Regions from separate parts of the Devosia sp. LjRoot16 genome, predicted to be linked through region 2. Evidence: riboswitches for the same ligand, from Rfam matches in the RefSeq annotation. Region 2 holds a riboswitch; each other region holds the start of a gene.

Region 1 (10,532 bases), on a different contig from region 2:
CGCGGTTGAGCGGCTGGCTGCGCAGGCGGTTGGCGGTGATGACGATGACGCCCTCGGTGGTGAGCCGGCTGCCGGCGAGAACGGCGGCGCGGTGCTTCAGCGGCTCGGGCAGCGACGGCGAACCCATCAGGTCGAAGCGGAGCTGCGCCGCGCTCGACACCTTGTTGACGTTCTGGCCGCCCGGGCCGGGGCTGCGGATATAGTCGATCGAAATCTCCGACAGCGGGAGATGCACGGCGCCGCCGATGTGGAGAGAGTCGGGAATGGGGGAGGGCTCCGCAGGTTGGAGGCGGAGCTTAGCACGGACGCCTGAGCGTGTGGCCACCCCCACCCTTGATCCCTCCCCACAAGGGGGAGGGAGAAGCAGAACTGAGATCGTGCCGTTAGCGCCTCCCTCCCCCTTGTGGGGAGGGGCCGGGGTGGGGGTGGCCACACGCTCGAACTAGTCCGCGTCCATCACCGAGCCGCAGGTGAGGTTCATGATGGCGCCGCTGATGGCGGTGGCGCGGTCGGAGGCGGCGAAGGCGGCGGCGCTGGCGACCTCGGCGAGGGTGGGCATGCGGCCGAGAATGGTGCCGGCGGTCATGTAGGCCTTGATCTCGCGAACCAGCTCGGCGTGCTCGGGGGCGGAGGGCCAGGTCTCGGGGATGGCCTCCGAGCGGAGGCAGACGACGCGGATACCTTTGGGGCCGAGTTCGGCGGCGAGGGTGCGCGACAGCGCTTCGATGGCGGTGCAGGCGATGCCGAAGCCGCCGGCGCTGTGCTCCATCTGGTCGCGGCCCGAGAGATGGGCGCCGGTGGACGACAGGGTGAGAATGACGCCGGAGCCCTGCTTGACCATCTGGCGGGCGGCGGCGAGGCCGGTGAACAGGTGCGTGCGGACGCCGGCGGTGATCGGGGTGAGCACGTCCGCGCTGTTCATGTCGATGAGGCGCGTGCCCTGCAGGTGGCCGAAGATCGAGATGGCATTGAAGGTGACGTCGATGCGGCCGGCTTTGGCGGCGATGGCATCGGCATGGGCGCCAACCGCGGCTTCGTCGAGGGCATCGACTTCGGCGGCCTCCGCCTCGCCGCCCGCGGCGTTGATGGCGTCGGCGATGGCCTGGACTTTGGCGAGTGTGCGGCCGGCGAGGAACAGGCGGGCGCCATCGGCAGCGAACTGCCGGGCGGTGGCGGAGCCGATCCTGCCGGCGGCACCGTGGATGATGGCGATCTTGTCGGCGAGCATGGGAGGCCTTTCCGGTTGAGAGGCTGGTGCGTGCTGACCCCCACCCCTGTCCCCTCCCCGCAAGGGGGAGGGAGACCAAAACACAATGTCCGTGCGGGCGTCTCCCTCCCCCTTGCGGGGAGGGATCAAGGGTGGGTGCACAGCCACCGGCGCTGGTGATGAGGTCAGGTCAGCTGCGGCAGCTGGATGCCCTTGGCCAAAGCCGCGGCGTATTGCTCTTGTTTGTTAAAGAGCGAGTTCCAGCCGCCGACATGGCTGTCGCGCGAGGCGACGGAGGTGAAGGGGGTCTGGTGGAAATGCTGGGTGGTGCGGCCGGCGCGTTCCTCGAACTGCACGGTGATGGTGGTGGGCACGGTTTCGCCGGCCCCTTCGTCCCAGGCGAAGCTGAGGACGATGCGCTTATGCGGCTCGATCTCGAGATACTCGCCGCCTGACCAGCTCTTGGGGAACATCGACGAGGTCATGCCGACGCGCCAGGCGCCGCCGGGGCGGAAGTCGGAGCTAAGGTCGGTGACGGTGAAGCCTTCCGGACCCCACCAGCGGATCATGTGCTGGGGCTCCTGCCACATGCGCCAGACGATCGACAGCGGCGCATCGAAGCTGCGGGTGATGAACAGCTCGTCGTCGCGCAGCTTCAGGTCCTCAGTGCGCATTTCAGTTCTTTGAGCCATTGTCATCTCCCTTGGTGATCTCTTCGAGATAGGCGCCCATCTTGTCGAAGCTGCCTTCCCAGAACATGCGGTAGCGCGCGAGCCAGCCATCGACTTCTTGCAGCCGGGCGGTTTCGAGTTTGCAGGGCCGCCACTGCGCCTCGCGGCCGCGGCTGATCAGGCCGGCGGTCTCCAGCACCTTGAGGTGGCGCGACACGGCCTGCAGGGTAATGTCGAAGGGTTCGGCCAGCTCGTTGACCGTTGCCTCGCCTTCGCTCAACCGGGCCAGCAGGGCCCGGCGGGTCGGATCGGCGAGGGCCGAGAGCGTGGTGCTGAGTGGGTCGGTAGCGGAGTACATATTCAACACTTTCGTTGATCAACGTTTGTGTTGAATACGCCTCGCCTTGGTTGCTGTCAAGCGGCACGGCCGCGGCGGCGGAGCAGCAGGATGAAGAAGCCGCCACCAACCAACCCGGTGATGATGCCGATGGGCAGATCCTGCGGCGGGATGATGATGCGGGCCAGCATATCGGCGAGGACGAGGAAGATGGCGCCGAGCAGAGCCGACAGCGGCAGCACCCGGCGATAGTCGCCGCCGACCACCAGGCGGACGATGTGCGGGATCATCAGCCCGACAAAAGCGATGACGCCGGAGAAGGCCACGGCGGCGCCGGTCAGCAGGGCCGAGACGATGAACACCAGCATGCGGAAGCGCCCGGCCGGGATGCCGAGCGTGGTGGCGCTTTCGTCGCCGAGAGTCATGGCGTTGAGGTGGCGCGCGTTGGCGATGAGGTAAGCGCCGCAGGCGAGGAGCGCGACGAGCGGGTAGGGCAGTTGCGCCCAGGTTGAGAGCCCGAGGCCGCCGAGCATCCAGAAGATCACGGTGTGGGCGGCGCGCGGATCGCCGAGAAAGATGGCGAGGCTGCCGCCGGAGGTGATGATGAAGCTGACGGCGACGCCGGCGAGGATCAGCCTGCTGGCATCGGTGGAGCGGGTGAGATTGGCGACGCTGACCACGATGGCGGTGCTCAGGAGCGCGCCGCCGAAGGCGAAGAGCGGCACGGTGGCGAGGCCGAGGAACATGCCGGTATGCAGCAGCACGATGATGGCGCCAAGCGCCGCGCCCGAGGAAATGCCGAGCAGGTGCGGATCGGCGAGCGGGTTGCGAGTCACCGATTGCAGCGCCGCGCCGACCAGCGCCAGGCTGGCGCCGACGGCGGCGCCGAGGATGACGCGGGGCAGGCGGACCTCCCAGACGATGTTGTCACGACCGGCCGACCAGCTGACCTCGACGCTGCCGGGGGCGAGATGGTGGGCGACGACCGACCACACGGTATCGAGCGGAATGGCGATGGCGCCGACGCTGACGGCGACCAGCGCGGTGACGAGGAGCAGCGCGGCGAGCGCCAGCACCAGCGCCGGGGTGGCGTGGACGAGGGCGTGGCGCGGGCCGGAGAGGTGGCGGTGGGACATGGGGGCTTGCTTGCTAACTTGGACCGCCGGCGCGGGCCGACCCCCACCCCTGTCCCCTCCCCCTCAAACAGGGGGAGGGAGACGCTGTCCTCGATATCTGTGGGAGGGTCTCCCTCCCCCTTGCGGGGAGGGGACAGGGGCGGGGTCAGCCCGCGCCGGCTTCGCCTACTCCGCGAACGCCGCCGCCAGGTGCTTGATCGCCGCGATGTTGCGCGGGCCCGGGGTGGCCTCGACATATTGAAGCGTAACGAAGCGGTTATGCCTTACCGCCGGAATGTCCTTGAAGGCCGGGTTGTTGCGCATGAAGTCGGCCTTCTGCTCGGCGGTGACTTCGCCGTAGTTGATGATGACGATGACGTCGGGGTTGCGCTCGATCACCGGCTCCCAGCCGATCTCGACCCAGCTCGAGTTCACGTCGTCCATGATGTTGGCGCCGCCGGCGGCTTCGATCAGTGCGGTGGGGATGGCGTAGCGGCCCGCAGTGAAGGGCTTTTCCTCGCCCGAGTCATAGATGAAGACCTTTGGCGGGGTGTCGCGCCTGGGTAGCGTCGCGGTGGAGGCGGCGAGCTCGGACTGGTAACCGGCAACCAGCGCTTCGGCGCGTTCGGAGACGCCGAAGATTTTTCCCAGATTGAGCAGGTCGACATAGAGGTCGTCGATCGCGGCCTTGGGCTTGTCCATGATGTGGATGCAGCTTTCGGTCAGCTCGTAGACCTTGATGCCGAAGGCACCGAGGGTCTCCGGGGTGATTTCGCCGCCGACCTTCATGCCGTAGTTCCAGCCGGCGAAATAGAAGTCGGCATCGGCGCCGAGCAGCACTTCCTTGGTGGGATAGTCAGGCGACAGCTCGGGCAGTTCGGCGACGCCGGCGCGCAGCGTTTCGTCGAGCGTCTTCCATTCCGACACTCCGGTATAGCCGGCCATCGAGCCGGTGAGGCCGAGGGCCAGCATCATTTCGGTGAGGTTGACGTCGTTGGAGACGGCGCGGCTCGGGGCGGCCTCAAAGGTAACGTCACGGTTACAGCTTTTGACGGTGACCGGGAAGCCGGAGGCGAAGGCGCTGGTCGCGGCGAGCGCGACAAGCGGGGCGGCGAGGAGGCTGAGGCGCATGGAATTCTCCCTTAGCGGCGCGGGTCGAGATGGAAGGAAAAGCGGGGGCGGCCGGTAGCCGGATGGCTGTCGATGGCGGTCTCGACGGCAAAGGTCTCCCGGATGGCCTGAGGCGTCAGCGTCTCCAGCGGCGGGCCGAGCGCCGCCTGCCGGCCATCGGCGATGACCAGCACGCGATCGGCATGGGCCGAGGCGAGCGCCAGGTCGTGCAGCGAGACGATGATGGTGGTGGGTAGCGCCGCCAGCAGCGCCAGCACCTCAAGCTGATGGCGGATATCGAGGTGGTTGGTGGGCTCGTCGAGGATCAGCAGATCCGGTTTCTGCACCAGGGCGCGGGCAAGCATGACGCGCTGCTTCTCGCCGCCAGAAAGCGAGGCAAAATCGCGGGCAGCCAGCGGCGCGAGGCCGAGCAGATCGAGGGCGGCTTCGACTGACGCGTAACCGCGCGGTGACCCATCATGCTGATGCGGGGTGAGGCCGAGCTCGATGATTTCGGCGACGCTGAGACCGAAATCCGAGGCCGGCTCCTGCAGCACGGTGGCGATGCGGCGGGCGGTGGCGCGGGGCGGCAGCGACCAGAGGTCGGCGCCATCGAGGCGGACCGTACCGGCGGTGGGGCGGTGGTAGCGGTAGAGGCAGCGCAGCAGGCTGGATTTGCCGGCACCGTTGGGGCCGACCAGCGCCAGCATCTCGCCGGGCGCGACGACAAAGCTCAGATCGCGGACGATCGGGACGCGATGCGACGGCCCCCAGCTCAGGCCTTCGACCGAGAGGGCGGCCGGGCTAGAGCCGACCAGGGATCGGGCAAGCTCCATGGGAGGCCTCCGCGCATAGGCGAGGGCTGACGGGCGAACCGATCAAAATGCGAGCTGCGATGCGTAGTCGTAGCGCCATCGACGTTCCCCTCGGCACACCCCGGCCGGGTTACAGTGAGCTGTCGAGGCAGGTCTCCTGGCTCGCGGGTCACAGCGCCTCCGAACCTTCCCAACCCGTCGGGTCAGTGGTGTCTACGGAAGAGCTCGCCGCTTACAGTTGCGGGGGCAGCCACGGTTTTGCGCCCTGATGGGTACGTCGCACCGTGTTCCCTTTTAATCCCCGTTGGCTTGGCGGCCGCCGAGGAACCTTGAACCGGCGCATAGAGCGTGGACTCGGTGGCGATGTCAATTGGCAGGGAGGTGGTCTCAGAGCATGGCGCTCCGGCGGTGCAGTGATCGCCTTCTCCCCTTGTGGGAGAAGGTGCCCGAAGGGCGGATGAGGGGTTCTCTCCGCGGGCTCCGTCGCTCGTCGCCTACGCTCCGATCGCGCTACACTTCGTTGCGCGGACCCCTCATCCGGCGCTGCGCGCCACCTTCTCCCACAAGGGGAGAAGGCAAGAGGGTGACCATCGCTGACATGCGTGCATTGGCACTGCCGGGAAGTGGCAATCCAAAAGGGATCGCGGACCCGACACCGTGCGGCGGGCCGGGTCCGCGTCGTGAGGGAGGGGAGGCGCCCCGCCTCACGGGCTATCGAGCGTCGCAGCTCGATGGGAGAAATGAACTGAGATGTGCCCCCTCAGTGCCACCGACTCGGCAGCTTAGGAGCAGTGCATCACAGCCCAGCTGACAGAGCGCTGAACGTCGGTTGCAGAAATGGTTCAGAAACCGCATCCGACCGTCCGTTCCCCGGCAAGGCGATTGTGCGGGCAAAAAAAGCTCACGAACCCAGCGATCGGCGCAAAGCCATCAGTCGACATTGTATATTGAATTAGTAGTCTAAAGTCTCATTGCCGAGCATGGAGCGCGGCACCGGGGACCGATGTCGAAATGACCACCGAGGACAGACAGCTCAAACTCGGCGCCTTCATTATGGCGACCGGGCATCATATCGCGGCGTGGCGGCACCCGGATTCGGACGCCGATGCCGGACACAGCATCGACCACTATCGCGGCCTCGCCGAGACGGCCGAGCGCGGCAAGTTCGACCTGGTGTTCGTTGCCGATAGTCCGGCCGGCTGGGATGGCGACAAGGACGCCGAGACGCGCAGCCGAGTCAGCCATTCGGCGCATTTCGAGCCGGTGACGCTGTGGTCGGCGCTGTCGCAGGTGACCGAGCGGATCGGCTTCGTCGCCACGGCGTCGACCACCTATGAGGATCCCTATCTCCTCGCCCGCAAATTCGCCTCGCTCGACCATATCTCGAAAGGCCGCGCCGCCTGGAATGTGGTGACGACCGGCGCCGACGTGTCGAAGAACTTCTCGATTGCTGGCCACCCGGCGCATGCCAACCGCTACGAGCGGGCCGAGGAAGTCGTCGATCTGGTGCTCGACCTGTGGGACTCCTACGAGGATGATGCACTGATCCGCGACAAACAGAGCGGGGTCTTTCTCGACCCTGACAAGGTCCACAAGGTCAATCACCACGGCAAGTTCTTCGATGTCGCCGGGCCGTTGAACGTCGCCCGTTCACCGCAGGGCCGGCCGGTGGTGGTGCAGGCCGGCGCCTCGGAGCCGGGTCGCGAACTGGCGGCGCGCACCGCCGAGGTGATCTTCACCGCCAACCAGACGCTGGAAGATGCGCAGGAGTTCTATTCCGACATCAAAGGGCGGCTCGCCAGGTTCGGCCGCCGGCCGGAACAACTGCTGATCATGCCGGGCATCTTCGCGGTGCTGGGTGGAACGGAGAAAGAGGCGCAGGAGAACTACGAGTTCATCCAGTCGCTGGTGCACCCGACGATCGCCTGGTCGATCCTCAAGCAATATTATGTCGGGGTCGACCTGTCGGGCTACTCGCTCGATGACAAGGCGCCGCCGCTGCCAACCAATACCGAACTCAACAAGAGCCGGCTGAAGCTGGTGTCGGACCTCGCGGCACGCGGGCTCAGCCTGCGGCAGCTCTACCTGTCGCTGGCCACGGCGCGCGGCCACCGGACGGTGGTCGGAACGCCCGAGCAGGTGGCCGACGCCATCGGCGAGTGGTTCCACGGTGGGGCGGCTGACGGCTTCAACATCATGCCACCGGTGCTGCCCACCGGGCTCACCGACTTCGTCGACCAGGTGGTGCCGGTGCTGCAGCGGCGCGGCTGGTTCCGCACCGAATATGAAGGCGCGACGCTCAGGGAAAATCTCGGGCTCGCGCGGCCGGTCAATCGTTTCGTCGAACGCGCTGCGGCGCAGAGCCAGAGGAGCGCCTGATGGCCGGGCTGAATATTGTCGGATTTGCCGGCAGCTCGTCGCGACCGTCGCGGACGCGCAACCTGGTGGAAGCGATCGCCGAAGCGGCGGCGCAGCGTTCGGGAGCCAAGGTCTCGATCTTCGATCTGCAGGAGATCCAGCCCTCGCTGGGCTCGACCCTCGATCCGCGCTCGGCGCCGGCCGATCTCGCGCAGCTGATCGCAACGATCACCGCCGCGGACGCGCTGGTCGTTGGTTCGCCGATCTACAAAGGCACCTATACCGGGCTGTTCAAGCACCTGTTCGACCTGATCGAGCCCAAGGCGCTGAAGGGCAAGCCGATCGTGCTTTCGGCAACCGGCGGCAGCGAGCGGCACGCGCTGGCGATCGACCACGGGCTGAGGCCGCTATTCGCGTTCTTTTCGGCCGATATCATCGCCACCGGCATCTATGCCAGCGAGCCGGACTTCGTCGACTACCAGCCGCACAGCCCCGGCCTGCTGAAGGGGATCGAACGGGTGGCTGAGGAACTCGACTGGCGGCTGCGGGGCAAGCGCGTCGAGGCGGCCGAGCCGCAGCGCGCCATCGCCTGATTTCAACCTGTTTCTGATGGAGACGACGATGATCGATCGCAGATCGACACTGAAGCTATTCGCCGCGGCGTCGGCGCTGAGCCTCGTGCCAAGCGTGGCACGGGCCGAGGATACGGCCAAGGAATTCCGCATCGGCTGGCAGAAGGGCGGGGTCTTTGCGCTCGCCAAATCGTCGGGGGCGCTCGACAAGCGGCTCGCGGCGCGCGGCGTCAAGATCACCTGGTCCGAGTTCACCTCGGGGCCGCCGCTGCTCGAGGCGCTGGGCGCCAACGCGATCGATTTCGGCTCGACCGGCGACATCCCGCCGCTGTTCGCCCAGGCGGCGGGTGGCGACCTGGTCTATGTGGCGGCCAGCAAGAGCAGCGTCGCCGGCTCGGCCATTCTCGTCAAAAAGGACTCGCCGATCCAGTCGATCGCCGACCTGAAGGGCAAGAACGTGGCGTTCAAGCGTGGCTCCAGTGCGCATAATTTTGCAGTCAAGGCGCTGCGCACGGTCGGGCTGACGCCGGCCGATGTCGAGGCGCTGGATCTGGGGCCGCCGGATGCGGCGCCGGCCTTCGCCAGCAACCAGATCGATGCCTGGATCATCTGGGACCCCTATTATGCGATCGCCGAACAGGCGCCGGATACGCGCGTGCTGGTGACGACCGAAGGCATCGTCGACTCCTGGGGCTACTACCTGGCCAATGGCGGCTACGCCAAGGAGAACCCGACCATCCTCGCCGAGGTAATCGACGAACTGGCGAGGGTCGGTAAGGCGGCGCAGGCCGATATCGAGGCCACGGTCGGCGAGATCTCGGCGGTGACCGGCGTGCCCGAACCGATCCAGAAGATCGCGCTGACCCGCAAGGGCGCCGACCTCGGCGCCATCCAACCGCTCGACGACAGCATCCTCACTTACCAGCAGGCTCTGGCCGACGAATTCTTCGGGCTGGGGATCCTGCCGAGGAAGCTCTCGATTGCCGAGGTCTTCTGGCACGCGCCGGAGCTCTAGAGCATTCCGCCGTTTCGCTGAAACGACGAAATGCCTGAGGCCTTTGATTTGTCGCGCTTTCAGGGAGACGCGAAATGACATTGGTTGCCGAGCTTCCCAAACCGGCCGCCTTGCCGGGTGGGCCAAACCTGCGCCAGGCGGGACGGTGGATTTCGTCCCGGCTGGGCGGCGCGCTGCCGCTGCTGCTGCCGGTGGCCATCGTCGTCGCCTGGCAGACGGCCTCGAGCCTGGGACTGATCGGCAACCGGCTGATGCCGGCGCCGCTCGATGTGCTCAGGGCCTTCTGGGACAAGACGGTTTCGGGCGAGCTCGGGGTCAATATTGCGGTCAGCGCGCAGCGGGCGCTGTCCGGGCTGTTCGTCGGCGGCTCGATCGGCTTCCTCCTGGGGATCGCCAACGGTGTTTCCAGCCTGTCGCACCGGCTCACCGACACGACGCTGCAGATGATCCGCACCATTCCCAACCTGGCGCTGATCCCGCTGGTGATCCTGTGGTTCGGCATCGGCGAAGAGGCGAAGCTGTTCCTCACCTCGCTCGGGGTGTTCTTCCCGATCTATCTCAACACGCTGCACGGTGTGCGGACGGTCGATCCACAACTGATCGAGATGGGGCGGGTCTATGGGATGAACGGCTGGACCTTGTTCCGCAAGGTGATCTTCCCGGGCGCGCTGCCCTCGATCTTCGTGGGCCTGAGGTTCTCGCTCGGCATCATGTGGCTGACGCTGATCGTCGCCGAAACCATGGCGGCCTCGTCGGGCATCGGACACATGGCCAACTCGGCGCGCGAGTTCATGATGACCGATGTGGTGGTGCTGGCGCTGGTGATCTACGCGCTGCTCGGCAAGCTGGCCGATGCGACGGCGCGGTTCCTCGAACGGCGGACGCTGCAATGGCACCCGGCGTTCCAGACGCCGGCGAAAGGGTGATCCGATGAGCCAGATTCAGCAGGCCCGCAAGTTCAACGCCTGGGGCAAGGGGATCGAGCCGGAGTACGGTCCGCAGGCACCGGCGCCCGCGGCAGAGCGCGGCAGTGCGGTGGGCATCCGCATCGAGGGGCTGGATAAGTCGTTCGGCAGCGTGCCGGTGCTGCGCCAGCTCGATCTCGAGGTGCCCGCAGGGCAGTTCCTCGCCATCGTCGGCAAGAGCGGCTGCGGCAAGAGCACGTTGCTGCGGCTGCTCACCGGTCTCGACGAGCCGACCGGCGGGCGCATCACCTTCACCGGTCCGGGCGGCGAGGCAGTGACGCCGAATGCCCGGATCGTGTTCCAGGAGCCGCGGCTGCTGCCGTGGGAGCGCGTCGCCGGCAATGTCGCAGTGGGCCTGGGGCCGGGC
Region 2 (10,532 bases):
CCTGCTGGGTCTCAGTTGAGGCTGTATATGGCGGAACTGACACGAAATTGCCAGTGGCGGGGGTGAGTCCCGGATATATGGTGCAAGCAGCCCCACCCCACCCAGTTCCGCTAGGCCCTCGCGATTGCGAGCGCCAAGCTGCACTACCCTCCCCATCAGAGGGGAGGGAGGGGGCCGGTTCACTAAACCATCCAGCGCGTCTCCCTCCCCTCGATGGGGAGGGATCAAGGGTGGGGTGGGGCCACGTGCGCCGGTGGTTGCGTCAGGCGCCTACCCGTGCCGCCAGATGCGCCAGCAGCGGTTTCAGTTCCGGGGGCGGGGCGCGTTCGATGCGGCGGTATTCGCGGCCATCGACGGTGCGTTCGAGCATTTTCGCATCGACCATGGCGCGGCGGATCAGGGCGTGGTCGCCGAAATCGTGCCAGTGGCGGATCAGTTCGCTGATCTCGCGCTCGGAAAACACCGTCTCGGGCGGGATACGCGACCAGAACACCCATTGGCTGAGGGTCTGGAGGTTGAGCCGCGCCGGCCAGCTCATCAGCACGCCCTCGGCATCGAAATGGCGCGCCGCCTTTTCGACCTGGCTGAGGTCGGCCGGCGGCGTGGGCTCGGCGGCGGCGGCGAGGCGGCCGGCGGTGCCGGCATCGGCGCGCAGGTGCTGGTAGTTGGCGAACCCCGCCGCCTTGGCGATGAGGTTCAGGAGTTCGACATGGCTCGGTACGCCCTCGTGCTGGGTCAGCGCGTGGCGGAGCGTCTTGGCGAAGGGGGAGAGGTCATCCACCCGCAGGGGGACAGCAGTTCTGGTCATCACAACTCATCCTCGTCGTGCCGAACTCCCCGGAGGAAGGTTCGCGGTCGCCGGCTTGCGAGGCGGCACGGGGATAAGTGCTGATCTCGGCTATGAGGCAGGTTTAGCTCCCCGGATGGGGCGGCGACGCCTGGGTGAACTGCGGACCCGGCCAAGATGTAGCGCTGCTGGGGAAAGCCGGCAACGGCCATGTTCAGGTCACCTTCGGGCGGGCTAGTTCTGGGCGGGTACGAAGGGGGAGTCGCTTGGCGGAAATCGCGAGACGTCATCGCTGGGCGGTGGAACTGCTGGCCCCGAAGGCCGGCGAAGCCGTGCTGGAGATCGGCTGCGGGCACGGCATCGCCACCGGGCTGGTGCTGGCGGCGGGCGCCGATGTCGTGGCCGTCGACCGGTCGGGCAAGATGGTGGCGGCCTGCATCAAGCGGAACGAGGGGGTTGGGCGGCTGACCGCGTTCGAGAGCGATTTCGAGACGCTCGATCTTGGCACGCTGGATGCGGCCTTCGCAGTGAACGTCGATTTTCCGCGCCATGCGGATCGCGGCTGGGCCAGAAAGCTCGGCGACGTGATCAAGCCGGGTGGCCGGGTGGTGCTGGTGCTGGAAGCGCCGGCGATCCGCACGGCAGACCGTTTCGCCATGGCGGCCGCTGCGGCTCTCGCGGGCGTCGGCTTCCGCGTCGACACCGAACTGGGACAGGGCATGGTGGCGGTGCGCGCCGAGCGCGTTCCTTGACTCGGCCGCATTTCCGCTCTATCGACCGCCGCACTTCATCAGGTTCAAACGCCTGACTGCCGACCGGGACCCGCAAAGGTATAAAGAGATCCCGGAGGCTAACACCCGACAGCGCGATGCGCCCTCGGGTGGGTTTGGCGTTTGCGCGGATGCTGCCACCTTCGGATGGCAGGAACGGCCAAGACTACCTATCTCCGGGTCCGGGGCAGGGATGCTGCGGAACCAAAGGAACCAAAATGTTCGAAAGCCTTAGCGACCGGCTTGGGAAAATCTTCGAGGGTCTTCGGGGCCGCGGCGCACTTAACGAGAGCGACGTGGATGCGGCGCTGCGCGAAGTGCGCCGGGCGCTGCTCGAGGCCGACGTTTCGCTCGAGGTGGTGAAGGCCTTTGTCGAGCAGGTGCGCGAGCGCGCCGTCGGCGCCGAGGTCACCCGTTCGGTGACGCCGGGCCAGCAGGTGGTCAAGATCGTCCACGACGAGCTGGTCAAGGTGCTCGGCGAGACGCAGGTGCCGATCGACTTCTCGACCACTCCGCCGATGACCATGCTGATGGTGGGCCTGCAGGGCGCCGGCAAGACGACGCTTTCGGCCAAGCTCGCCAAGCGCATGAAGGAGCGGCAGGGCAAGAAGGTCCTGATGGCCTCGCTCGACGATCGCCGTCCGGCGGCGAAAGAGCAGCTGCGCGTGCTCGGCGAGCAGATCGGCGTCGATACCCTGCCGATCCAGTTGAACGAAAAGCCGGTCGATATTGCCAAACGCGCGCAGCGCGAGGGCAAGCTCGGCGGCTACGACGTGCTGATCCTCGATACGGCGGGTCGCACCCATATCGACGAAGAGCTGATGGAAGAGACGGCAGCGGTGAAGGCCGCGACCGATCCGCATGAAATCCTGCTCGTCGCCGATGCGCTGACCGGCCAGGACGCGGTGAACCTGGCGCGCTCGTTCGATGCGCGCGTCGATATCACCGGAATCGTGCTCACCCGTGTCGACGGCGATGGCCGTGGCGGCGCGGCGCTGTCGATGCGGGCCGCCACCGGCAAGCCGATCAAGCTGATCGGTACCGGTGAAAAGCTCGATGCGCTCGAGGATTTCCATCCCTCGCGTATCGCCGACCGCATCCTCGGCATGGGCGACATCGTCAGCCTGGTCGAGAAGGCGGCGCAGAACGTCACGGCCGAAGATGCGGCCAAGATGGCCAAGAAGCTCAAGAAGGGCGTCTTCGACCTCGAGGACCTGCGCAATCAGCTGCTGCAGATGAAGAAGATGGGCGGCATGGGCTCGCTCATGAACATGATGCCCGGCATGAACCAGATGAAGAAGGCGATGGCGGGCGCCAATGTCGATGAGAAGGTGTTCGACCGGCAGATCGCCGTCATCAACTCGATGACCAAGGCGGAGCGGGCGAACCCGGAACTGTTGAACGCCAAGCGGCGCATCCGCATCGCCAATGGCTCGGGCACCAAGGTCGAAGACGTCAACAAGCTGATGAAGCAGCACCGCCAGATGGCGGACATGATGAAGAAGGTGTCGAAGGGCGGCATGGGCTCGCTCGCCGGCATGTTCGGCGGCAAGATGGGCGGCATGATGCCGGGGCTCGGCAACATGCCCGACCCCTCGACCATGGACCCCAAGGAACTCGAGCAGCTGGCGCGGCGCATGGGGATCGACCCCGCATCGATGCCGCAGCAGGCCGAGGTGCCGAAACAGCTCACCCAGAACAAGCTGCCGACCGATGTCGGCCAGCTGCTGAAATCCGGCTCGGGACTTCCCGGGCTTGGCGGCGCGGCGCGCTTCCCTGGCCTTCCCGGCCTCGGCGGCGGCTTCGTGCCGAAAAAGAAATAACCCCACCGGAAGCGTGATCAGCAAAAGTTGCAGACTTTTGCGGTTCGAGAGCGCGACCAAACGAAACGACTGATCATACGAAGGACTGAAGAATGTCGCTGAAACTCCGCCTTGCCCGCGCCGGCACCAAGAAGCGCCCCTATTACCACGTCGTCGTCGCCGACGCCCGTTCGCCGCGTGACGGCCGCTTCATCGAGAAGATCGGCAACTACGATCCCAAGCTCGCCGACAAGGACAAGCGCGTCACCCTGGTGACTGAGCGCGTGCAGCATTGGCTGAGCGTCGGCGCCCAGCCGACCGACCGCGTGGCGCGGTTCTTCGACGCCGCGGGCCTGTTGAAGCGCGAAGCGCGCAACAACCCCGAGAAGGCCGTGCCAGGTAAGAAGGCGACCGAGCGCGCCGAAGCCAAGGCCAAGGCTGTCGCCGACAAGGCCGCTGCCGACGCTGCGCCGGCGCCGGCCGCCGCCGAAGCAGCCGCGTCCGAGTAAGCCGTGGCGCAAGCGGGCGACAACAAGCTCCTCATGGGCCGCATCGGCGCGGCCCATGGGATCAAGGGCGAAGTGCGCATCCAGTCCTTTACTGAGGACCCGCTGGCGCTGGCGTCCTATGGCCCGCTCTCGACCAATAAGCCGGGCCTCACCATCAAGATCCTCGCGGCTCGCACCACGACCAATGTGCTCGTGGCGCGGCTCGAGGGGGTCAACGACCGAAATGCGGCGGAAAAGCTGAACGGGGTCGAACTCTACGTCGACCGCGCACTGCTGCCCGACACCGACGACGACGATTTCTACCATGCCGACCTGATCGGGCTGAAAGCCCGGCTGGCCGACGGCTCGGAGATCGGCGAGGTGATGGCGGTGCCGAATTTCGGCGCCGGTGACCTGCTCGAAATCCGCGACCCCCGCTCGGGCGATACCTATCTCTATCCGTTCTCGAAGGCCGTGGTGCCGGAGGTGCGGGTCGCCGATGGGTACCTCTTGATCGATCCGCCGATCGAGGCGGAGCCGGGCGAAGAAGAACCCGATTGAGCTTTTCGGCTTCGATCATCACGCTGTTTCCGGAATTGTTCCCCGGGCCGCTCGGCGCCTCGGTGATTGGCCGCGGCATGGCGGATGGGCGGTGGAGCCTCGAGACTACGCAACTGAGGGATTTCGCCACCGACCGGCACCGGACGGTGGACGATACCCCATCGGGCGGTGGCGCCGGCATGGTGCTGAAACCGGATATCCTCGCCAAGGCGATCGATGCGGTGTCGCCGGAAGGCGATGCGCGGCCGCGGCTGCTGATGTCGCCGCGCGGCACACCGCTGACGCAGGCGCGGGTGCGCGAGCTGGCGCTGGGCCCCGGTGCGGTGATCATCTGCGGGCGGTTCGAGGGGATCGACCAGCGGGTGATCGAGGCAAGGCAACTCGAGGAAGTCTCGATCGGCGACTACGTGCTGGCCGGCGGCGAAGTCGCCGCCATGGTGCTGCTCGAAGCGGTGGTGCGGTTGCTTCCCGGCGTGCTGGGAGCGGCGGAAAGCCATGCCGACGAGAGCTTTGAGAATGGGCTGCTGGAGTACCCGCAATACACCCGGCCGCAGCTGTTCGAGGGGCGCGAGATCCCTGAGGTGCTGACCTCGGGCGACCACGGCAAGGTGGAGAAGTGGCGGCGCGCCGAGAGCGAGAGGCTCACACGGGCGCGCCGGCCGGATTTGCTCACCTGATCAGGCCGACTTGCCGAGCAGCTTCCTGATCTTGGCGAGGGCAGTGGTCGCGTCCTCCTGGTAGGCGATGGTGCCTTCGAAGCCGCCCTGGGCGTTGACGAGGAACACCGAGGCAGTGTGGTTCATGGTGTAATCCGAACCCTCCCCCGGCACCTTTTCGCCCAACACCTTCCAGGCCTTGACCATCTTGGCGATCTCCTCGGGCTTGCCGGTGACGCCAGTCACCCGGTCGGACACCCAGCTGACATAGCCATTGAGGATTTCGGGGGTGTCGCGCTCGGGATCGACCGTGACGAAGAAGGCCTTGAGGTTCTCGGCCTCGTCGCCGAGGTCGGCGAACCAGCCCGCCATCTCGCCCATGGTGGTGGGGCAGACGTCGGGGCAATGGGTATAGCCGAAGAACAGCAGCGAGGGCTGGCCGACCAGCATCGATTGGTCGACCGGGTTGCCGCGTTGATCGACGAGGGCATAGCTGCCGCCGCCGATGCCGCCGCTTTCAGGCCCGGGCCGCGTGACGAAGAACAGCAGCGTTGCCGCCACTGCCGCCAGCGCGACCAGAGCCCAGAGCGCGAGGCGGAGGCGCGAGGTCATGGCGCTCATGGTCAGCCACCGTGCATCGAGTGGTCTTCAGCCGGACCCTTGGCGGCCGGGCTCTCGACGCTGAGTTCCACCTCGACGCTGCCGGCCTTCTCGAAGTTGAGGGTCAACGGGATCTTTGTCCCCTCCACCAGCGGCTGGGCGAGCTGCATGAACATGATGTGGAGGCCGCCCGGCGCCAGGGTGACGGTTTCACCGGCCGGGATTTCGACGCCCTCGGGCAACTCGTTCATCTTCATCAGGTCGCCCTCCATCTTCATCTGATGGATCTGGACCACGCCGGCGACCGGTGAGGCGGCGCTGACCAGGCGATCGGCTTCGCCGCCCTTGTTGGTGATGGTGAGATAGCCGCCGCCAACCGGCGCATTGGGGAGGGTGGCGCGGGAGAAGCCGTCGCTGATCTCGAGATTGCCGATGGTGACCGCGGCCGGAGCGGCCATGCTCATGGCGCCGTGGTCATGCTCGCCGGCAGCCGCAGTGGTGACGGCGAGGGTGGGAGCCGGATGCTCGAGGGCGTGGGCGTTCTCGCCGGGGGCAGCGATCTGGTCCCAGACCACCGAGGCGGCGCCGCATTTCTGCGTCACAACGAAGGGCAGGCTGGTTTCAGCGTCAAAGCCCTGCAGCGAGCCCTGGATGACGAATTCGTCGAACTGGTCGTCGGGAACCGAGCCGCCGGCCCAGCTGACGGCGAGGGCGCCGGAGGTCACCGGCTGGCCATGCACCTGGTAGCTGTTCTGGTAGTCGCCCTTGGTGATCTCGACCGTCCAGCCGGCTTTCACCATGGGCTTGGCCGAAACGAAACCCTCGGGCAGCACGACGCTGACCGTGTCGGTGGGGGCGCCATCGCAGCCATGCGGGATGGCGATGGCGACCTTGACGGTCGCGCCATTGGCAGCGCTGGCCGGGGTGAGCGTGGCATGCGCAAAGGCCGGGCTCGCGAGCATGAGGGTAGAAGCCGCCAATGCGGCGATGCGGGATGTGGTGTGCATCTGACTCTCGTCTGTTGGCCGCGGCCGTAGCGGGCGCGCAGCAAATCGATAATGGGGTACGATCGATCAGACGGAGGCGGGTGGTCCGCGGGCGGTGGCAGTGCCCAGCGGCTCGGCCGGCAAATGCAGGATGGGAAGCGCGCCATAGGCGACATCTGCCAGCATCGCCACCGGGATAGCGATGTCGCAGGGCGGCGGCAGGTCAGCCCCGCCGATGCGGCAGGCGTGGCAGGGGGCGTGCGCCTTGGGGTCATCCGGGGTATCGCCGCAATAGCTCATATCGAGCGCGGCGGTGAGGGTATCGGGGCCGGCGGATGCGGTAGCCACCGGGGCGTGGGCGAAACTGAGGAAAACCAGGGCGAGCACGACAAGCGCGTGCAGCAGCTCTCTTCCCATGTTTCGCGCGTTGAGCACCGGCAACGACCCCGTTGGACGACAAGACCCTTTAGCGCAGCCGGGGCTGCCGCGTCATGCGGCAAATGCGCGGGCGGGCGATTGAACTCACCGGTGGAACCTGACAGAGATAGCGCGACGGTGCGCGACCCGCTTTTCGGGGCCGCGTGAAACGGGAAGCCGGTAGGCCATTGGCCGATGCCGGCGCCGCCCCCGCGACTGTAACGGGCCTGACTTTTCACTCAGCGTGCCACTGGTTTGCGACTGGGAAGGTGGAGTGAGAGGTGCCCGGAGCCAGGAGACCGGCCGTCCGGTGGTGACCCAAACCGGGACCATCGAACATGAAAAACGCTACGGGACGGCGGGTCCCGAGATGGAGATATTTATGCGCGCGCTTCTGGCCCTTCTGCTCATCGCCGTTCCGACGGCGGCTTTCGCCCATACCGGGCACGGCGACACTTCGGGGTTCCTACACGGCTTCATGCATCCGGTCGGCGGGATCGACCATATCCTCGCCATGGTGGCGGTGGGCGTGTTCGCCTATGTGCTGGGCGGCAAGGCACTGTGGCTGGTGCCGCTGAGCTTCGTCGCCATGATGGCGGTCGGGTTCCTGCTGGGCGTCGGGCAGATCGACGTGCCGTTCGTTGAACTGGGCATTGCGCTCTCGAGCGTGGTGATCGGCGGCGCCGCGGCGCTGGGTCGGCCGATGCCGGTGGTGGCAGCCTCGGCATTGGTCGGGGTGTTCGCGATCTTCCACGGCCACGCGCACGGCGCCGAAATGCCGGTCGATGCCTCGGGCTTCGAATATGCGGCGGGCTTCATCGTTGCGACCGCGTTGCTGCATGCGGCCGGCATCGGCGCGGCAATGGGCGTGACCAAGCTGGTCGGCAAGTATGGCAAGACCGCTGCGCAGGTGGCCGGTGGCGTGTTCGCGCTGGGCGGCATCGGGGTGCTGGCCGGCTGGCTGTAAGGGTTAGGTAGAACTGCGCGTGGGGCTCCCCCACCCAGCTTCGCTACGGCTTCGCCTAGCTGCGCTACCCTCCCCACAAGGGGGAGGGAGGGCGCAAGAACCGAAAGTGCAGCAAGCGTCTCCCTCCGCCGGGGGGACTACTTGTCGTCCCCCTTGTGGGGAGGGATCAAGGGCGGGGTGGCCCCACGCTCCGGCCGGTCGGCATGGAGGCGGAACAGAATTGCCCGGAACCCTAGACTCCCGGGCATTCTTGATTTATAGCCCCGCTCGCTTGAGCTTCGGCTCGGCCAATAATGCATAAAAATCCGTGCAACCAAGACCGGGCGGTCGGCGTGAAGCCGGCGAAACGCTCCTTTGAAAAAGACGAACGGAACATCAGATGTCCAAGATCATCGAACAGCTCAATCAGGAGCAGCACGATAAGCTGCTCGCCAAGGGCGCCCATCCGGAATTTACCCACGGCGATACCGTCAAGGTGTGGGTGAAGATCCGCGAAGGCGACAAGGAACGCCTGCAGGCCTATGAGGGCGTGGTTATCGCCCGCTCCGGCACCGGCATCATGGAAAGCTTCACCGTGCGCAAGATTTCGTACGGCGAAGGCGTGGAACGCGTGTTCCCGGTGCTCTCCCCCAATATCGACCGCGTCGAAGTGATCAAGCGCGGTAAGGTCCGCCGCGCCAAGCTCTATTACCTGCGCGACCGTCGCGGTAAGGCCGCCCGTATTTTCGAGAACGTCGGCGCCCGCACCAAGAAGATCGAGGCCGGCGAGCGCGTTGCAGCGCTTGACGCCAAGAACGCCCGCGAGGCCGAGAAGATCGCCGCCGCCGAGGCGCTGGCCAAGGAGCTCGCCGAGAAGGACGCCGCTGAGGCCGCCGCCGCTGCTGCTGCCGAGGCAGCCGCCGCGACCGAGCCCAAGGCCGAGTAATCAGTTGAAGCGCTGTTAAGTGGTCGCGGGCGTCGAACGGAAAAGTCTCACAACTTTTCCTGCGCCCGCTCCGGCCGTGCCACAGTTTCGGCACGAGCGCGACTAGAGTTCAGCCCGGCTCACGAGCCGGGCTTTTGATTCCGGGGTTGGGATGCCCCGTATTCCGGTCTTTATGCACGCGAGATCGGAGATCTCGCTATGGGGAAATTGGAATGGACGCAGCTCTTCAGGACGCGGAAGAGAGGCGGCACGTCGCCGCGGAACTCCGAGAGGAAGCCCGCACCGTGCTGGTGGAAACGGGCCTGCTCGAACTGCTCAATGCCCGCTTCGGCGAGGCTGTGGTGACCGGCAGCGCCGGCTATGACCTGATGGTGTGGCGCGATATCGACATCCACATGCCGTGCGAGGCAGAGCGTTGGGCCGAATGGGCCGGGCTCGCCGCCGATATCGCCATCCAGTTCGACCGGGCCGGGCTGCAGCTGCACAAGGCGAGCTTCCTCAACGATTATGTCGAGCCGCACCCGCTCGGCGCCGGGCTCTACTGGGGCATCGAGTTCAAGGATTACGCCGGCAACCCGTGGAAATGCGACATCTGGGGCTGGGAGCCGTTCGATTTCGCGGTGCGCCAGGCGCGCGATGCGAACCTTCGGGCCGATCTCTCGGCCTGCGACCGCGACCTGATCCTCAGGCTCAAGCACGAGGCGCGCGAGCGGCCGGGTTATTACGGCGTGATGGTGGGCAGCTTCGACATCTACCAGTTCGCCCTGGCTGGGGCCGGCGAGACGTTGGACGAGCTCGAGGTGTGGAAGGGGCTGGTGGCGCAGTAGCCAAGCCCGACGGTCTGTGCGAGTGGCGCACCCCCTCCGAGCTGCGCTAGGTCGCTTTGCTCCCAAGCTGCGCTTGCCTCCCCCGTCAAGGGGGAGGTTGCGCTGTGGCGCGATTGTGCCTGAGACACCGGCCTCGACGGGGAGGGTTGGGGAGGGGTGTGCAGCAGGTGCCATGGTTGCATTTCCCAGCGCATTCGCCAGATTACCGTCCGGCAGCACCACAACGACCGGAGACTTTCGATGCAATCCTTTATCTGCGTCACCTGTGGCGTGGGCCATGCACCGTCCGAGGCGCCGCCCGAGCGCTGCGTCATCTGTGATGACGAGCGGCAGTATGTGACGGCCGCCGGGCAGCGCTGGACGACACTGGCGGAGCTCCAAGCCAAGCATAAGATCGAGTTCAAGGAGCAGGAGCCGGGGCTGGTGGGGATCGGGTCGGCGCCGTCGATCGCCATCGGACAGCGTATGCTGCTGATCCAGCAGGCAGGTGGCGGGGTGCTGTGGGATTGCACGCCGCTGGTTACCGACGAGGCGGTCAGGCGGATCAAGGAACTGGGCGGGGTGCGGGCGATGGCGATCTCGCATCCGCATTTCTATTCCTCGATGGTCGACTGGTCGGAGGCGCTGGGCGGCGTGCCGATCCATATCCACGAGGCCAACCGGCAGTACGTGATGCGGCCGTCGGACCGCGTGAACTACTGGAGCGGAGAGACGCTGGAGCTCGGGCAGGGGGTAACGCTGGTGCG
Region 3 (10,532 bases), on a different contig from region 2:
TGCTCGTATTCAGCGTGATCTCGGTGCAGAGGTTGGACGAGTGCACCACCCCGACATGCTGCTGCGGCGAGCGGATGTTGCAGGGGTCCTTGAAGGTCACCCAGGGGTGGCCGGTCTCGAACAGCATGGTCAGCATCTTGCGCCACAGATCGAGCGCCCGGACCGTCCGGAACACCTTGATCTGGCCGGCCGCCGCTTTCGCTTCGTAAGCTTCGTAGGCCGCCTTGAAGGCGGGGCCATAGAGATCGTGCAGGTCCGGCGTCTCGTCGGGCGAGAACAGCGTCCAGTCGGCGCCGGCTTCGACGCGTTCCATGAACAGGTCCGGCACCCAGTTGGCGGTGTTCATGTCGTGCGTGCGGCGACGGTCGTCGCCGGTGTTCTTGCGCAAATCGAGGAACTCCTCGATGTCGACGTGCCAGGTCTCGAGATAGGCGCAGACCGCGCCCTTGCGCTTGCCGCCCTGGTTCACCGCGATGGCGGTGTCGTTGGCCACCTTGAGGAACGGCACCACCCCCTGGCTCTCGCCATTGGTGCCCTTGATATGGGCGCCGAGCCCGCGCACCGGGGTCCAGTCATTGCCAAGCCCGCCGGAATATTTGGCGAGCAGCGCGTTATCCTTCACGGCCTTGAAGATGCCGTCGAGATCGTCGGCGACGGTGGTGAGAAAGCAGCTCGAGAGCTGCGGGCGGAGCGTGCCCGAGTTGAACAGGGTCGGGGTCGAGGCCATGAAGTCGAAGCTCGACAGCAGGTTGTAGAATTCGATGGCGCGGGCTTCGCGGTCGATCTCGCGCACCGCGAGCCCCATGGCGACGCGCATGAAAAACGCCTGCGGCAGCTCGAACACCGTGCCGGCGGCATGGAGGAAATAGCGGTCGTAGAGCGTCTGCAGCCCCAGATACTGGAACTGCTGGTCGCGCTCGGGTCGGAGCGCCGCGGCGATGCGGGCGATGTCGAAGCGGCCGAGTTCGGGGTCGATCAGTTCGAGCCCGATGCCGCGTTCGAGATAGGCCGGGAAATACTCGGCATAGCGGCTCGCCATCTCGGCCTGCGTCGCCTGGTCGGGGCGCCCGGCGAGAAAGCTCAGCGCTTCACGGCGCAGCTTGTCGTTGAGCAGGCGCGCCGAGACATAGGCGTAATTGGGTTCGGTCTCGACCAGGGTGCGGGTGGCGAGGATCGGCGCCAGCGCCAGCTCCTCGGTCGAAATGCCGTCATAGAGGTTGCGGCGGGTCTCGGTGAGGATGGTCTCGGCGACCACGCCGTCGAGGCTGGCAGAGGCTTCGGCGATGACGGTGGCGAGGCGCGCTTCGTCGAGCGGCGCGCCATCGGCCATGCGGATCGCGGGGGACGCGGCGGGCGCCACCGCCTTGTCGGCGCGGGCCTTGGCATGCTCCTCGCGGTAGAGCACATAGGCGCGGGCGACCTTCTGGTGTTCGCCGCGCATCAGCGCCAGCTCGACCTGATCCTGCACATCCTCGATATGGAACACCCGGCCATCCTTGGCCCGGCGGACCAAAGCCGCCACCACTTCGCCGGTCAGCTGCTCGACGATCTCGTGCACCCGGCGTGAGGCGGCCGCCTTGTTGCCCTCGACCGCCAGGAACGCCTTGGTCAGCGCCACGGCAATCTTGCTCTGATCGAACGGTACTGTGCCGCCATTGCGCTTCAGCAGCGAGAAGCCCGGCGCATTGGCCGCGTGCGGCTCGGGAGAGGTGACGACGACCGGGCGGCCGGTGTCGGAATGGACGATCTCTAAGGTGGACATGTGCCTCAAGTAACCCCGTGAGTGGTAGCGGGGCTTTCCGAGGTCGCGAAACGGCGCGCAGGCGCATCTGGCCCAGGCGTTTTCGCGGCCAACCGGTGCACCCCGCCCGTGGACGAACTAACCTGTCGTGGCAGGTATCTGGCTGGCCGGCAGCGCCGGCTATCACAGTTGCGGGGGCAGCGCCGGACTGGAGCAATTGCCCGCACCGGCTTCCCTATTATCACCCGTCCTTGCGAACCGGGTGACCACGACACACTAGATGTAGTGTGCCTGTTCGGGATTCGCGTCAATGGGTTGCGACAGAATTCGCGCGGGCGGCCAGCTCGCTGTGATGGGCAGGATATAAAGAAATCTTTATATCCCGTTGACAGCGCCCCATCCCTGCGACAACCTCACCCCGTCCATGGTCCCCGCAAGGGGATAACAGGGAATCCGGTACGGGGTGGTCCCCAAGTCTGGAGCTGCCCCCGCAACTGTAGGCGTTGATGGGCGCTCAACGAGCCACTGGCGAGAAGCCGGGAAGGCGAGCGTTCAGGATCCCCGCGAGCCAGGAGACCTACCGTGGAAGTGATTGTGCACTTGCAGTCGATCGGGCGGATCGGCGAGAGGACCAGACCATGACGAACCATCGTCACCACTTCCGAATGCGTCGCTGAACCGGCGGCCTTTCGTTGTCGCGCTTTCGAACCGGAAAAGTCTCACAACTTTTCCTGAAAACGCTCCGGCGACCGGCTCCATCCTGATCAGCTTTTTTGCCCGCGCCTTTCGGCGCCGGGCTCGTTCACGCATCGGAAACCCCATGACCCGTTCAGCCAATCTCGGCTTTCCCCGTATCGGCCTCCATCGCGAATTGAAGAAATCCCTCGAAGCCTACTGGAAGGGGGCGATCGATGCAGGGGCCCTCGACGCCTCCGGCAAGGCGCTGCGCGCCCGCCATTGGCAGTTGCAGCGCGACGCCGGGATTGAGGTGATCCCGTCCAACGATTTCAGCTTTTACGACCACGTGCTCGACATGACCGCGACGCTCGGCGCCATCCCGCCGCGGTTCGAGAGCCTTGCCGACCCCACCGAGCGCTATTTCGCCATGGCGCGCGGTACCGCCGCGGCGCCGGCGATGGAGATGACCAAGTGGTTCGATACCAATTACCACTACATCGTGCCGGAGCTGCATCGCGGCCAGCAGTTCCGCCTCGCCTCGAACAAGGCGGTCGACGAGGTGCTCGAGGCGCGGGCGCTCGGCATCGAGACGCGGCCGGTGCTGGTCGGTCCGGTCACCTGGCTGAGCCTTGCGAAAGCCAAGGACGACGGGCTCGACCCGCTAACCCTGCTCGACGCCGTGCTGCCGGTTTATGCCGAACTGCTCGGCACGCTGAAGGCGATCGGCACGGACTGGGTGCAGATCGACGAGCCGATCCTGGCGCTCGACCTCAGCGCGGCGCAACGGGCGGCGCTCCGTCACGCCTATGAGGTGCTGCAGCCGGTGGCGCCGCGCATCATGCTCACCAGCTATTTCGGCGCGCTCGGCGACAATACCGAGCTCGCCGCCGGGCTGCGGGTGGCCGGGCTGCACATCGATCTCGTCCGTGCTCCGGAACAGCTCCCCGCGGTGCTGAAGGCGCTGCCGGCGGACAAGCTGCTGTCGGTCGGCGTCATCGATGGCCGCAATATCTGGCGGGCCGATCTCGACCGGCAGCTGGCGCTGGTCAACAAGGCGTGGGACAGCGTCGGCCCCGACCGCCTCGAAGTTGCCCCGTCCTGTTCGCTGCTGCACAGCCCGGTGGATCTCGAGGCAGAAACCGAGCTCGACCCTGAGCTCCGGTCGTGGCTGGCCTTCGCCACCCAGAAGCTGAGCGAGGTGTCGGCGCTGACCCTCGCCATGCAGAAGGGGCGTCCGGCTGCCAAGGCGGCGTTCGAAGCAAGCGCCGCCGCGGCGCTGTCGCATCGGCAATCGCCACGCATCCATCGCGCCGAGGTGAAGGGCAGGGCGGCCGCCAGCCTGCCACTCAATCGCGCCAGCCCGTTCGCCATCCGCCGCGCGGCGCAGCGCCAACGGTTCGGCCTGCCGGCCTTCCCCACCACCACGATCGGCTCGTTTCCGCAGACGCAAGAAGTGCGCAAGCAGCGCGCCGCGTTCAAGCACGGGCAGATCGACGCGGCTACCTATGAACGGTTCCTCGAGGCGGAGACCGAGCGGGCGGTGCGCATCCAGGAGCGGATCGGCCTCGACGTGCTGGTGCATGGCGAGTTCGAGCGCAACGACATGGTGGAGTACTTCGGCGAGCAGCTCGACGGCTTCGCCTTCACCAAGAACGGCTGGGTGCAATCCTATGGTTCGCGCTGCGTCAAGCCGCCGGTGATTTATGGTGACGTGTCGCGGCCCCAGGCCATGACGGTGCGTTGGTCGGCCTATGCGGCCTCGCTCACCGACAAGCCGATGAAGGGCATGCTCACCGGCCCGGTCACCATCCTGCAGTGGAGCTTTGTGCGCGTCGACCAACCGCGCGCTGAGACGTGCCGGCAGATTGCGCTCGCCATCCGCGACGAGGTGCTCGACCTCGAAGCGGCCGGCATCGGCATCATCCAGATCGACGAGCCGGCGCTGCGCGAAGGCCTGCCGCTGCGCCGCAGCGACTGGCAGGAATACCTCCGCTGGGCGGTCGATTGCTTCCGCATCACCGCTTCGGCCGTCGCCGACGCGACGCAGGTGCACACCCATATGTGCTACGCCGAGTTCAACGATATCATGCCCTCGATCGCCGAGATGGATGCCGACGTGATCTCGATCGAGACCTCGCGCTCGGCCATGGAGCTGCTCGAAGCGTTCCGCGATTTCCGCTACCCCAACGAGATCGGCCCCGGCGTCTGGGACATCCACGCGCCCCGCGTGCCGAGCCAGCCGGAGATGCTGGCGCTGCTGCGCAAGGCCGCGGAGGGCATCCCGGGCGAACAGCTCTGGGTCAACCCGGATTGCGGCCTCAAGACCCGCAACTGGCCGGAGGTCGAGGCATCGCTGCAGAACCTCGTGGAGACAGCCCGACAGCTGCGGGCTTAGTCCTTGGGCGTGGGCGTAAAGTGAGGGGGGCGCTGCCACAGGCGCCCCCATCCCAGGTGCCACCCTGGCGCAGGCAGGCCGGCCTGCCGATCAGGTAGTTGTCAGCCGCGCTGTGCTATCGGGCAGGGATGGAACCGAAGCTTTCATGGTGGGCAGTCCTCGCGGCTTTTTTTGTCCTCATGGTGACGGCAGCCGGCATCGGCGTCACGCTTGGGCTGCTGATTTCCATCCCGCCGCGATTGTGACTGCCTGCGCAAATAGGCGCATAGGCGTCCATCCTGTCAGCAAAACTACAGGCGCCAGGCGCTAAGCTATGAGCGTTGTCCCCGCGTTCGCGCCGCGGAAGGACCTGCAGGCGTCGTCGGCAAGCGATACCTGCCTCACTGGGCTTTGGGGGCCGTCATAGCGGACATGGACCGAGAACCGATAGATCGGTGGTGGCTTTACGCCACCGTCTTCCTTGCGATTGTCACGGGAACGACAGCAGGGCTGGTTGCCATGATGATCTGGGCAAGGCTGTAGCAGGGAGCTGTGGAAGGCCGCCGTGGTGTCATCGCCGCGGCCACCCCGTTCGCGCCACGTCATCCCGGCCTTCGCCCATAGCGCCGACTGCCAGTCTCAGCTCCCCGACAACTCGCCGAGCGACCGCGCGAGCGTATCGATCCAGCCCTCGTCGATCGGCCAGCCCAGGTGCTGGGCGGCGGCCAGCAGGGCGCCGCCGACCGGGGGAAGGCGGGGCGGGGATGGTGGACGGCCAACATGCTTGGTGACGGCTCGCCGGAGCGCCGGGCTGGCGAACAGCCCGCCGGCAAAGCTCCAGGCCATTGTTGGGGCGTCGAGTCGTCGTTCGAGTGTCTTTACGTGCAAGGCGAGCTCGGCGGCCGCTGCATCGACGATGGCGCCGGCGACCGGATCGCCCTGTTCGGCGAGAGCGAGGGCGAGCGGCGCCAGCGCGGCGATCTGCATGCGCGCTTCGCCCAGCCGCGAGGCCCAGCCCACCAGATCGTTCAGCCCGTCGGCGGACGCAAGGCCGAGCCGATCGAACACCGCGTCGACCAGCGCGGTGGGGGCGGCACGCTCATCGAGAGCCTTGCTGACCGCTCCGAGCACCCGGTTGCCGATCCAATAGCCGCTGCCTTCGTCGCCGATGACCTCGCCCCAGCCACCGGTGCGGTGCGAGTTTCCCGCCGGGTCCCGCGCCCAGGCCATCGAGCCGGTGCCGGCGAGGATCAGGATGCCCGGCCCGCCGGCGAAAGCGCCGATATTGGCGGCATCGACATCGTTGAGCAGGCGCTGCGGCACCGCGCCGAACAGCTCGCCGATCGCCTGCTGCTGGGCGGCCGAAGCCGCCTCGACTTCGCCATAGGCCGGCAGGGCTGCCGCGACCCCGGCCAATCCCGACGCGCCGGCAAACGGCCGGGCCAGTTCGGCCAGCGCCTCGCGCCAGCCCGGGCTTTCGAGTGGGCTGGTGCCGCGGCCCCGTTCCAGCCTGATCAGCTGTCCGCTGCGGACGGCGCTGGCGATCAGCGTCTTGCTGCCGCCACCGTCAATGCCAACGATAATGGCCTGGGAGGGCGAGTGAGAATGACGAGGCACGGGCGCCCTCCAGCTGTTGAGTTCCGGCAGGTCGGTGCCGTCGCGATCGATGTGGATCATAACCCGTTGTTTCGCGCCAGCCGCTGACGCCCACGAGTGTGAAGTGACGAGTGCTTTCCGTATTCCGACGAGAACCCGCCCGGCACCGGACGCTGGAGCATTTCCGCGCTGGATCTTCCGGATGACGTCCTGAAGCTGGTGACGGCGGAAAATGCCGTCCGCCTCATTCCGGCGTTCTCGGCAGGCGTTCTCCCGTAGGGAAGGGCGGAACGCAGGCGGCGCCTGCCGGCGTGACATGACGCGGTGTCACCCGGCGCAGGCCGCCAGCGGCGCGCCTTGCCCCGTCAAATCTATATGATTTCCCTATGCCAGGCCTGCTCCCTCCACATTGAAATCCGCATGTCTCCGGGACCAGCTTGAGGGCGCTGACGCCGGAAACCACCGGCGTTGCGAATTGCTCCAGGGATCAGCTGAGGAGTCGAAGATGGCTCACATTGCATTGAAGGCGTCAGAGGACGTCGCTTCCATTCCAGGCGCCGGGTCGGCCTTCGCCTCTCCCTATGGCAGGGCGGCGCTTGGCTATCTCGCCGCGCTCGCCATGACGGCCATCGCAACCGCCCTGGCGGTCGGGGTCGACCAGGTGGGGCCGATCCCCAACCTGTCGCTGCTCTTCGTCCTGCCCGTCGTCATCGCCGGGGTCAGTTTCGGCTTCGGCCCCTCGCTTGCCGCGGCGGTGCTCGGTGCGCTGGCCTTCAATTTCTTCCTCACCGAGCCGCGCCTGTCGCTCGCCGTCGATGATCCCTCCAATATCTGGGCCATCGGGCTGCTGCTGCTCATCGGGGTGATTGTCAGCGCCGTGGCGTTCACCTCGCAGCGCCGGGGCGCTGACGCGGCGTTGCTCAGAAGCCAGGCGATTGAGCTGAGGGACTATAGCCGCGAGGTGATGGCGGCCGACAGTGCCGAGGCGATCGCCGCGAGCACCAGCAAGGCGCTGGCGGCGCTGTTCGGGGCGCCCGCCGCAGTGCTGCTGGTGGCCGGGGGCGAGGTGGTTTTCACCAGCAAGGTCGGCGGTGTCGATCTGGGGGCCGCCGACCTCGAGGCGGTTCGCGCGCTGGCTGCGGGCAGGACCGGTTCGCGCGCCGGCGTCTATCCGGAACTGGCCTCACGCTTCGATTTCTGGCCGGTGGGGCAGGGGGCGGGCCAGCGCGCCGTCATCGGGCTGGCGTTCGAGCCGGACGAGCGCCCGGAGGCGCCGGAGCGGCTCATCGACGTGGTCGCCGCGCTCATGGCGCTGGCGTTGCAGCGCCAGCGCGCCGGGGACCAAAGGTAAGACGCCGCAAGGCGGGGAGCCACGAAGCGCCCCCCGCTTTTGCCACCGGTTATTCCGGCAGTCGCGCCTGGTAATCGGTCAGCGCGTACAGCACGTCCTCGTCGTAGAGCGCGCGCAACTGCTGTGGCGGGAGCAGGTTGGCGACATCGAGGATGGGGAAGCCCTCATCGGCCCTGAATTTCACCAGTGCGCGTATCAGGTCTGCCAGGTTTCCGGACTCCTCCGGATTGGGCTCCAGCAGTTCGAGCTTCTCCAGCGTCGACTTGACGGCCTGCAGTTCGGAGGGGTCGAACTTGTCGGCTTCCTCTGGCGTCGTGGGCACGTTGGTGAAATTGCGCCTGGCGCGGGCGAGCCAAACGCCTGCCTCCTCAAGGCCATTCTTGCCGCCATTGATCAGGCGGCGAACTTCCCGGAGGTCGTCGGCGTCGGCCGGGCGGTTGGCGTTCACCGCCGCCCAGAACGAGGTCGCCACCTTGAAACCGGTGTCGGGCTTTCGCACCTGCTCCGGATCGCCGACCAGATTGAGACCCAGCTTTTCGCCGCGTCGCTTGAAATTGTCGCGGCCGGTGAGCTGCATGAAGCCCGATCCACGGTAGGTCCACCCGTCATTGGGTTCGGTGTTGCCCAGCTGCTGGCGCCCGAACGCGCCGCCATACACATGGTTGGCGATGTCCTGCGGCCGGTGCTGCAGTCGTTCGGCATCGGCGGTGGTGACGCGTGACTTGAACACCTGCCGCAGTCGCTTGGCCGAGTAGTTGAGGTTCTCGTCGATGCGCGCAAATCCGCCGGTTTCGGTGGCGATCTGCGCCAGGAAGTGCTGGGCCCGGATCGGAGTGATGATCTGCTCTCCGATGACGTGGCGCCAGCCTTTGACGATCGCTTCAAGCAGATCGCTGCGCGCCCTGGGCGAGAACTTCGCCATCTTCTCTATGGTGATCAGCCCGCCGCCACCCTCCTCGGGGTCGCAGTTCGGAGCCTCTTGCCCCAGGGCACTCAACGGCAGCAGCGGCACGATGGCCGAGCCGATCAGAACGCTTCTTCTCTTCACGACAAAACCTCTCAGTTGCACTCCAGAATTGGGATGTTCTCGGCTTTCGTCCTGGCGAGGATGGCGCTGGTCATGACCGCGCGGTTCTTGTCGCGATAGTCGCCAGAGTTCTCAAAGCCCCAGTGATGCAGCCCGCCGACGCAGAAGCCGTTGGTTCCGCCAGCGACCCGCGACACCAGCACCGGGGAACCGGAACTGCCGCCGGCGGAGTCGCAGCGATGTGAAAAATCCTTCGAGCTTGGCGGGTTTCCCCGCCCGGCGACGGCGATATCGATAGGCAGACAGCCGATGATCGAGACCGTCTTTGGCTGGCCATTGGGGTGGTGCACCAGCACAGCCGGCTCGTCCGCGAGCGGCGCAGTGGCAAGCAAGCTCAGCGCGACGGCATTGGCAGGCAGGTCCGTTTTGGTCCGCACCACCGTGAAATCGAGATCGTAGTCGGTCGTGAGCACTGCCTCGCAGCCGACCTGCGGGCCCATCGTGGTGCTGTCGAACCTGTCGACGAAATAGTCGAACACGATGGTCGCGCCGTCGCACTCCGCCTGGTTGGCGATGCAGTGATTGTTGGTCATGATCGTCCGCGGACCGACGACGAAGCCGGAGCAGTTCTCCAGGTCCCAGCTCGGTGTGACGATCGAGAGGTAGGTGATGCTATGCGACACGGCCTCGAGGTCGGGCCTGCCGGCCTGCAGCAGAGGCGTCTGGTCGTCATCGCCGAAGATGGATTTCCACGGCCGCAGCGGATCCTCCTGGCGCAGCACCTTGGAGATCGCGAGGTCGGCGGAGGCCAGCTGAGGCGAATAGACGGCGACGGTGAGTTTCTCGCCGTAGACCAGTCCCGAGAGCAACTGCTCGTTTCTGGCGCCGTCGGGATAGGGATAGACCAGCCGATTCTCGGCGGCGCCAGCGCCGGGGATGCTCGGTCCCGCAATCACGATGGTCGACCCGGGCGCCAGGAAGCCGATCGACAGCGCGACGCGCGCGTACCAGCTGTCGGGCGCCCGCACCATCTTCTCGCGATGCTCCCCGACCATATCGAACGCCGAGATCGCAATCGCGGGGGCGTCCGGGTTGGCGCCGCCGCCCAGCGAGACTTCCTGGGCGGCCACCTTGGCGGCAACCAGCAGGACGGCAACGATCAGCAGTCCGCGCAGCGCCCGCATGATCACTTCGCCGCCCGCGTGAACTTGACCACTTCGCGGGCGTTGATCTTGCGGAACTGCCCACCATCGAGAAAGACCAGTTCCTGGCCTGGCTCAATCGCTCCCTCGCGCCGGTCCATCGGTCCGGAAGGCGGCTGGGAGAAGAAGACCACATCGTCCACATCGTCGCCGATCCGCTGGAACCCGACGATACTGGCAAGGTCGATGGTCTCGACCCGGCGCGTCCTGATGTCGAAGAAGGCCAGGTCGCTCGCCGGGTTTCCGCCGCGCGTGAGCCGGATCAGCTCGAGCCCGAGGACGTCCTTGTTGTTGTCCACCACCCGATCACGATCTTTGTCGATCAGGCAACCGACATCGATCCGCCCACCGATCATGTTTCCCATCAGGTCGCGACTGAGGGTCGAGCAGGCGATGAGGCGGGCCCGCGTTTCGGCCGGCGTCCATCGCACGCCGAGCGCATAGGCGAGGCTGATGGCGCCGGAGACAATCGCCGCCGACTGCGAACTGCCGCGCATGGTGCCATAGAGGTTGAGCGGCAGCGTGCTCATGACGCCTTCGCCGCCGGCGCCGACCGCAAATTG

Evidence for each region. Region 2 has a riboswitch for cobalamin ahead of ACSQ23_RS07780 (HupE/UreJ family protein). Riboswitches for the same ligand answer to the same signal wherever they lie in the genome.
Region 1: it holds a riboswitch for cobalamin, as region 2 does, so the genes downstream of both, ACSQ23_RS17635 (ABC transporter ATP-binding protein) here and ACSQ23_RS07780 (HupE/UreJ family protein) in region 2, are expected to answer to the same signal.
Region 3: it holds a riboswitch for cobalamin, as region 2 does, so the genes downstream of both, metE (5-methyltetrahydropteroyltriglutamate--homocysteine S-methyltransferase) here and ACSQ23_RS07780 (HupE/UreJ family protein) in region 2, are expected to answer to the same signal.

The regions. Positions count from the first base shown of each region.
Region 1 covers NZ_CAXUPH020000003.1:652,796-663,327, reverse strand. The annotation lists gene arfB (alternative ribosome rescue aminoacyl-tRNA hydrolase ArfB) at 1-325, opposite strand, end outside; gene ACSQ23_RS17660 (SDR family NAD(P)-dependent oxidoreductase) at 443-1,228, opposite strand; gene ACSQ23_RS17655 (SRPBCC family protein) at 1,393-1,899, opposite strand; gene ACSQ23_RS17650 (ArsR/SmtB family transcription factor) at 1,883-2,236, opposite strand; gene ACSQ23_RS17645 (FecCD family ABC transporter permease) at 2,293-3,351, opposite strand; gene ACSQ23_RS17640 (ABC transporter substrate-binding protein) at 3,517-4,461, opposite strand; gene ACSQ23_RS17635 (ABC transporter ATP-binding protein) at 4,473-5,276, opposite strand; cobalamin riboswitch at 5,386-5,602, opposite strand; gene ACSQ23_RS17630 (LLM class flavin-dependent oxidoreductase) at 6,267-7,634, shown strand; gene ACSQ23_RS17625 (NAD(P)H-dependent oxidoreductase) at 7,634-8,206, shown strand; gene ACSQ23_RS17620 (aliphatic sulfonate ABC transporter substrate-binding protein) at 8,235-9,200, shown strand; gene ACSQ23_RS17615 (ABC transporter permease subunit) at 9,275-10,126, shown strand; gene ACSQ23_RS17610 (ABC transporter ATP-binding protein) at 10,131-10,532, shown strand, end outside.
Region 2 covers NZ_CAXUPH020000001.1:1,635,467-1,645,998, forward strand. The annotation lists gene ACSQ23_RS07735 (DUF2087 domain-containing protein) at 263-808, opposite strand; gene ACSQ23_RS07740 (class I SAM-dependent methyltransferase) at 1,054-1,539, shown strand; gene ffh (signal recognition particle protein) at 1,776-3,380, shown strand; gene rpsP (30S ribosomal protein S16) at 3,473-3,868, shown strand; gene rimM (ribosome maturation factor RimM) at 3,872-4,408, shown strand; gene trmD (tRNA (guanosine(37)-N1)-methyltransferase TrmD) at 4,405-5,085, shown strand; gene ACSQ23_RS07765 (SCO family protein) at 5,086-5,685, opposite strand; gene ACSQ23_RS07770 (copper chaperone PCu(A)C) at 5,688-6,671, opposite strand; gene ACSQ23_RS07775 (hypothetical protein) at 6,738-7,067, opposite strand; cobalamin riboswitch at 7,187-7,389, shown strand; gene ACSQ23_RS07780 (HupE/UreJ family protein) at 7,450-8,034, shown strand; gene rplS (50S ribosomal protein L19) at 8,414-8,959, shown strand; gene ACSQ23_RS07790 (hypothetical protein) at 9,172-9,786, shown strand; gene ACSQ23_RS07795 (hypothetical protein) at 10,027-10,532, shown strand, end outside.
Region 3 covers NZ_CAXUPH020000006.1:237,897-248,428, reverse strand. The annotation lists gene ACSQ23_RS25205 (ribonucleoside-diphosphate reductase subunit alpha) at 1-1,762, opposite strand, end outside; cobalamin riboswitch at 1,875-2,027, opposite strand; cobalamin riboswitch at 2,150-2,340, shown strand; gene metE (5-methyltetrahydropteroyltriglutamate--homocysteine S-methyltransferase) at 2,562-4,814, shown strand; gene ACSQ23_RS25195 (N-acetylglucosamine kinase) at 5,433-6,470, opposite strand; gene ACSQ23_RS25190 (DUF4118 domain-containing protein) at 6,895-7,740, shown strand; gene ACSQ23_RS25185 (glycoside hydrolase family 19 protein) at 7,790-8,788, opposite strand; gene ACSQ23_RS25180 (trypsin-like serine peptidase) at 8,800-9,951, opposite strand; gene ACSQ23_RS25175 (S8 family peptidase) at 9,954-10,532, opposite strand, start outside.